DNA from 2 places in the Muriventricola aceti genome. Region 2 is predicted to be linked to the other one. Evidence: predicted binding sites of a transcription regulator. Region 2 holds the regulator's gene; the other holds the start of a gene.

Region 1 (3,423 bases), on a different contig from region 2:
TAAAAAGCGGGGATAAGGGAAATAAGAGGAAGGAGAGAGGGAGAGGGCCGGGTCCAATGCCGTTGTATGTATGATTACGGCCGTTTTATTTCTGGAAAATCCTTGCGAAAGTATAAGGGAAGATAGGGAAGGAGAAGGAGAATTATGAAAACAAAAAAACTGCCTCTTGCCTTTTGGATCTTTGTCGGCTTAGTGGCTGGTATTGCCGCGGGCCTGATACTGATGGCGGTCCCTGACGGAGGGCAGATCGCCATTGGCTATATCAAGCCCTGGGGCGACATCTTTTTGAACCTGCTGAAATTTATTGTAGTGCCTATCGTCCTGTTTTCCATCGCTGCCGGAGTCATCTCGATGCAGGACATCAGCCGCGTGGGTTCGGTAGGTGGCAAGACAGTGGTATATTATATGTGTACCACAGCCTTTGCGGTGGTGCTGGCCCTAACGCTGGCCAGCGTGGCGAAGGGGGCCGGCCTCTTTACGACCTTGGAAACCAGCGGCCTGAGCTATGAACCCCCAGCGGGAAAAAGCATTATGTCGGTCATTGTGGATATTTTCCCCGCCAACCCAATCACGCCGTTGGCCAACGCCTCTATGCTCCAGGTTATCGTCATTTCTTTGCTGCTGGGCTTCGGTATCCTGCTGGCCGGAGAGAAGGGGCTGGTGGCCGCCCAGATTGTGGACAGTTTCAATGAGGTGTCCATGAAGATTATGGACCTGATTATCAAGTTGTCTCCCATTGGTGTAGCCTGCCTGATCTGTCCGGTCATCGTGGAAAACGGCCCGGAGATCCTAGCATCCCTAGTGGCGGTGCTGCTAGTGGCCTATGTGGGGTACATCCTTCATGCCGTCCTGGTCTATTCCCTAACCGTGGGTACCTTGGGGGGAGTGTCCCCTCTCAAATTCTTTGCTTACATGGCCCCGGCTATGATGATGGCCTTTTCCTCCGCGTCTTCAGTAGGGACGCTGCCCTTTACGCTGGAGTGTTCCGAGCGGCTGGGTGCCCGGCGTGAGGTGGCCTCCTTTGTCCTGCCCCTGGGGGCCACCATCAATATGGACGGTACTGCCATCTACCAGGGCGTCTGTGCCATCTTTATCGCCACGGCCTTCGGCATTGATTTGAGCCTGGGACAAATGGTCACCATAGTGCTCACCGCTACCCTCGCCTCTATCGGTACCGCCGGCGTACCAGGGGCGGGCATGGTCATGCTGGCCATGGTTCTTCAAAGCGTCAATATCCCCATCGAAGGTATCGCTCTGGTGGCCGGGATCGACCGGATCTTCGATATGGGCCGTACTACAGTGAACATCACTGGCGACGCCGCTTGTGCGGTCATCGTGTCCAAGATGGAGGACCGTAAGACCGCCAAGACGCAGGGCGCGGTCCGCTGATTTTCTCCGCGTTGTGCCTGGAGAGGCGGTGAGGGCCGCCCGATCCACAAAGCTGGCGCGTCAATGGAACAATAAGAGGGAGCCCCTCCTTTGGGAGAGGCTCCCTCTTACTTTTTAAACAAGCCGGAAAAGAATTTGATTTTTATTTAAATAATAATTATATTATTCTATAATAAAATTAAGCAATAAAAATATTTATTTAGAAAAAACTTATTTAATTATATAGACAAATTAGAAAAGAGATATATAATGAAAGCTATACTAAATATATATTTTTTAGTATTTATTGAGAAGTAAAATGGAGGATGATGTAAAATGGGTATTCCAGTTGGGATCAATGGATTCGGACGGATTGGAAGGGTTGTGCTCCGAATCATCTTGGAGCGAGGGGACGGCTTTGACCTGCGCGGCATCAATTTGCGTAAGGCTGACCTGGACTACATGGAGTACATGGTGAAGTATGATTCAGTGTTTCATACCTTTCAGGGGACGGTGGAGCATGATGGCCGCGACCTGATCGTAAACGGACACAGGATCCGGGTATTCAGTCAGAGCGACGCGGGGCAGATCCCATGGAGCGAGTGCGGCGCACAGTACATCGTAGAATCCACCGGGGCCTTTAACTCCCAAGAGCTGGCCTCCCTCCATTTTCAGGGCGGGGCAAAAAAAGTGGTCATTACCGCTCCGGCCAAAGATGAAATGACGCCCACCTTTGTCATGGGCGTCAACCACTGGAATTATAGCGCGGATATGGATGTAGTATCCAACGCCTCCTGCACGACAAATTGTCTGGCGCCTCTGACTAAGGTCATCCAGGACAATTTTGGGATAGAGCAGGCCCTTATGTCTACCATCCATGCCTCTACAGCCAAGCAGAAGGCGGTAGACGCCAGAGCGGGGCGTGATTGGAGGACAGGCCGCTCTGTCATTGGCAACATCATTCCCTCCACGACCGGGGCGGCCAAGGCGGTGGGCCTGGTCATTCCGGAGCTGAAGGGCAAAATGACCGGGATGTCCTTCCGTGTCCCGACCAATGATGTATCCGTGGTGGACCTGACCGCCCGCCTGGTGACACCCACCACCTATGAGGATATATGCCATGCTGTCCATGTGGCCGCCCAGGGCCCCATGAAGGGAATCCTATCCTATACCAGAGATCAGATCGTGTCCTCCGATATCATTGGCAATCCCCACACCTCCATTTTGGACGAAACCGCGGGTATCATGCTGGATGACCGCTTTGTCAAGCTGATCGCTTGGTATGATAACGAGTGGGGGTACTCCAATAAAGTGCTGGACCTGATTTCCCATATGTACCGCGTGGACCGTTCCTAAAAGGAGAGCCGTCTGCCGGGAAACCAGCAGGCGGCTCTTTTTTGTTTTACTCGTCAGCGGTCGTTCTGGTACGCCAGGCGATCTCAGATTCCAAGTCGCTTTTCAGCTTGTTGTTCTCCGCCACCAGATCGTCGTAGTGCCGGCTTTGGACATAGTATTTGACAAACTCAAAAGTGGCCTCCTGGAATTCCTCCTCGCTATAAGAGGGGAGGAGGGAGCCGTTGACTCGCTTCAGGCCCTGGACGGAAATGAGGACCAGACGGCGGTTCTTTTCAGACAGGCGGGCCAGCTTCAGGGTGTCAGGAATCTCCAGACCCAGGCCGTAGGCCTCGTTCACCAGTTCCAGCAGCCGGCGCTGTTCCGGCTTGGCCGATACGATGACCCCGTATTTTTGGAATAGGTCCTTTAGATAATCTACCGATACCAGTTCTCTGGTAATGGTCCCTTTGCCAATGCCGGAGAACATTGTATTTGACAGGGAAAAGCTGACATAAACCTCATTTCCAGTTTTCGGATAACCCATGGACGTTTCCTCCTATACTTTAAATAAAATAGACTGGGGTGAAAGGGGCTGTGTATAGTTTTATTATAGTTCAGGTTGCATTAAATATCAAGAAGATTTTAAAAAAAATTGTGCAGGATTACCGACTGAAAAAAGATGCTGCACTTGGTTATGTCGGCTGAAACTTTGTCAGCCTG
Region 2 (3,423 bases):
GGGCAAACTGTACAGAAGCTGGCTGCTTATCGTTGACCATTTTTATAAATTGTGAAAAACCTCTGGTAAAAGTCGGAGAGATGTGGTATAGTAAGGCCGAGAAATATCCCAGGAGATCTGAGGGGCGGAAGACTTTGATTTCCTGGGATATGTTCTGCTTCGCGCAAATTATGACAGGAAGAGAGAAAGGGAGATGTCGTTATGTATGATGCGTTCGCGGGCTTAATCAGTCAGATCAGCGGTTTCATGTACAGTTACCTGTTGATCGTCATGCTGCTGGGCGTAGGCCTGTACTTCACCTTCCGGAGCAAGTTTGTCCAGCTGCGCCTGCTGCCGGAGTCGATTCGCGTGGTAGGAGAAAAGACGGGGGATCAGCACTCGGTTTCCGCATTTGAGGCGCTGATGGTATCCACAGCCAGCCGCGTGGGTACCGGAAATATTGTAGGTGTGGCCAATGCCATCGCCATCGGCGGCTATGGCGCCGTGTTCTGGATGTGGCTGATTGCCATTGTGGGAGGCGCGACTGCCTTTGTAGAGAGCACGCTGGCCCAGATCTATAAGAAAAAGGACCCGGAGGGCGGCAGCTATGGTGGTCCGTCCTACTACATTCAGGCGGCTCTTAAGAGCCGGGTGCTGGGCGTTGTCTTCGCCATCGCCCTCATCGCCACCTATGCCGGTGGTTTCAATATGCTGGCCTCCTACAACCTGATTAGCAGCTTTACCAGCTATGACTTCTACGCCAGTGCCGGCACCTTTACCCTGGGCGGCAAAGAGTACAGCGTTGTGGCCGTGGTGGGCGGCGTGATCCTGGCCATCCTGGTGGCCATCTGTGTACTGGGCGGCGGCAAGCGGATCGTCAAGGTTACCGGCGTTTTGGTCCCTGTCATGGGTGTGTTGTATATCCTGATGGCCCTGGTGGTCATGGTGATGAATCTGAATATGATTCCCAGTGTCCTGGGCCGCATTTTCAGCGAGGCATTTGATTTCGGAGCCATGTTCGGCGGTGCCGTGGGCTTTGGTTCCTCGGCCATCATGCAGGGAATCAAGCGTGGCCTGTACTCCAACGAGGCCGGTGTGGGTTCCGCCCCCAACGCCGCCGCGGCCGCTGACGTATCCCACCCCGTCAAGCAGGGATTGGTCCAGATGCTGTCCGTCTTTATTGACACCATCCTGGTCTGTACCGCCACGGCCATGATGTGCCTGTGTACCGGCATCGATATCAAGGGCGGACTGGAGGGTGCGCCCCTGGTCCAGGCGTCTCTGGCTACTACCTTCGGCGCGGTAGGCCCCTACTTTATCACCTTTGCGCTGCTGCTCTTCGCTTTCACTACCCTGCTGGGCAACTTGTTCTACTGTGAGGGCTGTTTGAACTACATCGCTAACCGCAAGCTGGGAAGCGTGCCGATGACTGTGTTCCGGCTTATCGCTTGCGGGCTGGTCTTTGTAGGGGCCCAGTTGTCCTTTGGCTTGGTCTGGGACCTGGCCGATGTGCTGATGGGCATTATGGCCATCATCAACCTGCCGGTCATTGTCATTTTGGGCCGTACAGCTATGCGGGCCCTTCAGGACTACATGGAACAGCGCAGGGCGGGCAAGAACCCTGTATTCAAAGCCTCCAGCATCGGCCTGAAGGAAAAAACTGATTTTTGGAACTGAATCTGGCAGGCTTTCTGCCAATAAAAGGCCCAGGGACGACGAATCGTCCCTGGGCCTTTTGAGTCGTAAAAGGATTTGACACAAGGGGGGGCAATCAGGTAAACTATATAAAAACATCATATCCAGTGGCCTCCGCTGTATAGGGGAGGTTGTGCAGATGAGGCGAAAGCTATGAAACGAAATACCCGAGTATCAACGGCGGTGATACGCCGCCTGCCCAGATACTACCGACAGCTCTCAGAGCTTCAGGAGTCCGGCGTTGTCCGGATATCCTCCAATGCCTTAGGGAAATCTATGGGACTGACCGCTTCTCAAATCCGCCAAGATTTGTTCTGCTTCGGTGGTTTTGGGCAGCAGGGCTATGGATATAAGGTGGACAGCCTGAAAGAGGAGATCGGTGATATTTTGGGCATTAATCAGGGCCATACCATTGTGGTGCTGGGGACCGGCAACCTAGGCCGGGCTATCATAGAAAATTTTAAATTTTCCAGTAACGGCTTTCAGCTTTTGGCCGCTTTTGACGTAAATGAGCGGGTGGTGGGGACCAGAATCGCTGGGGTGCCTGTCTATCATGCGGATTCCCTGGAGGCCTTTTTGGGGGAAAACCAAGTGAGCGTAGGCCTGCTGACAGTGCCCATCGCCGCTGCCCAGGAGATGGGGGACCGGCTGGTGGCCGCCGGAGTTCGCGGCATCTGGAATTTTACAAACTATGAGATATCCTGTGTTCGGGATGATGTGGTGGTGGAATCGGTCCATTTTTCTGACAGCCTTTTGGCTCTGAGCTACATGATTACCCAGCGGGAGGATCGGGAGGAAGAGAAGAAGGGGGAGCCACAATGAGAAGGCCTGTGATCGGCCTGCTGTGCGGTGTGATGCTGCTGGGTATGCTGGCCTGCGGCGCTTATGCCCTTTCGGGGGGCGACAGCCTGATCAGCCTCAGCTATCTGACCGGGACTTTTGTGCCCAAGGCTGTGTCTACTGGAAACGAAGCTGCGGAAAAAGCCTTACAGGGCACTTACGAGGAGAGCAAAAAAGGCCTCGATAACCTGCATCAGGGCTATCTGGCGCAACTGGCCGGCGAAGAGAGCGGCGCATACAGCGCCACGCTCCAGGCCAGAGATTGGTCGGATGGCGATGAGATGACACTGACCACTGGGGCTGGAGTCATGTTGATGAACGGAGCCGCCTCCGTTTCTCACGACGGGGCTTTCATAGATGTGACAGACGGAATAGAGCTGGCCTCCGGGGCCCGCCTGACCTCCGGACACCGCTACCTGGTGGGAGAGAATACTGTGGCCAGTGTAACGGTCCTGTCCGGGGCGGCCCAGTTGGGGCTCCAGGGCGTCTATGCCCTGGAAGACGGCAGAGAGGATCCGACGCCCTTCTATGATGTATGCCAGACGGATTGGTACTACGCTCCCGTAGATTATGTGTACCGAAACACACTGTTTTCGGGGATGGACGAGCACCACTTTGGACCGAGTTCAGCTATGAACCGAGCTATGCTGATGACGGTGCTCTACCAGATGGCTGGAGCGCCGAAAGAGGAGCTGGAGCGCGCCAGTGTCACCTTTGCCGACGTGCCGGAGAGTGCCTGGTATGCCCCTTATGTGAAGTGGGGCGCGGAGCAGGGAATTACAGCTGGAACAGGAGCAGACACCTTCAGCCCGGAGCAGCAAGTGACCCGCCAGCAGGTGGCGGCGCTGCTGTACAGCTTCACCACGAGTTACCTTGGGCTGGAAGCGGCTGAGGGGGCCGACCTGTCCG

The links. The regulator Rex, encoded in region 2, represses fermentation and respiration genes when NADH is low (regulators of the CRP and FNR family bind a similar motif). The targets are predictions, from matches to a motif close to ATTGTTAANNNNTTAACAAT.
Region 1: the regulator Rex is predicted to act here: its motif matches at 1,528-1,547, upstream of gap (type I glyceraldehyde-3-phosphate dehydrogenase).

The regions. Positions count from the first base shown of each region.
Region 1 covers NZ_JAOQKF010000004.1:173,509-176,931, forward strand. The annotation lists gene OCV64_RS06185 (dicarboxylate/amino acid:cation symporter) at 145-1,389, shown strand; gene gap (type I glyceraldehyde-3-phosphate dehydrogenase) at 1,705-2,724, shown strand; gene OCV64_RS06195 (hypothetical protein) at 2,771-3,247, opposite strand.
Region 2 covers NZ_JAOQKF010000012.1:111,273-114,695, reverse strand. The annotation lists gene OCV64_RS13145 (alanine/glycine:cation symporter family protein) at 202-1,656, shown strand; gene OCV64_RS13140 (redox-sensing transcriptional repressor Rex) at 1,828-2,496, shown strand; gene OCV64_RS13135 (S-layer homology domain-containing protein) at 2,493-3,423, shown strand, end outside.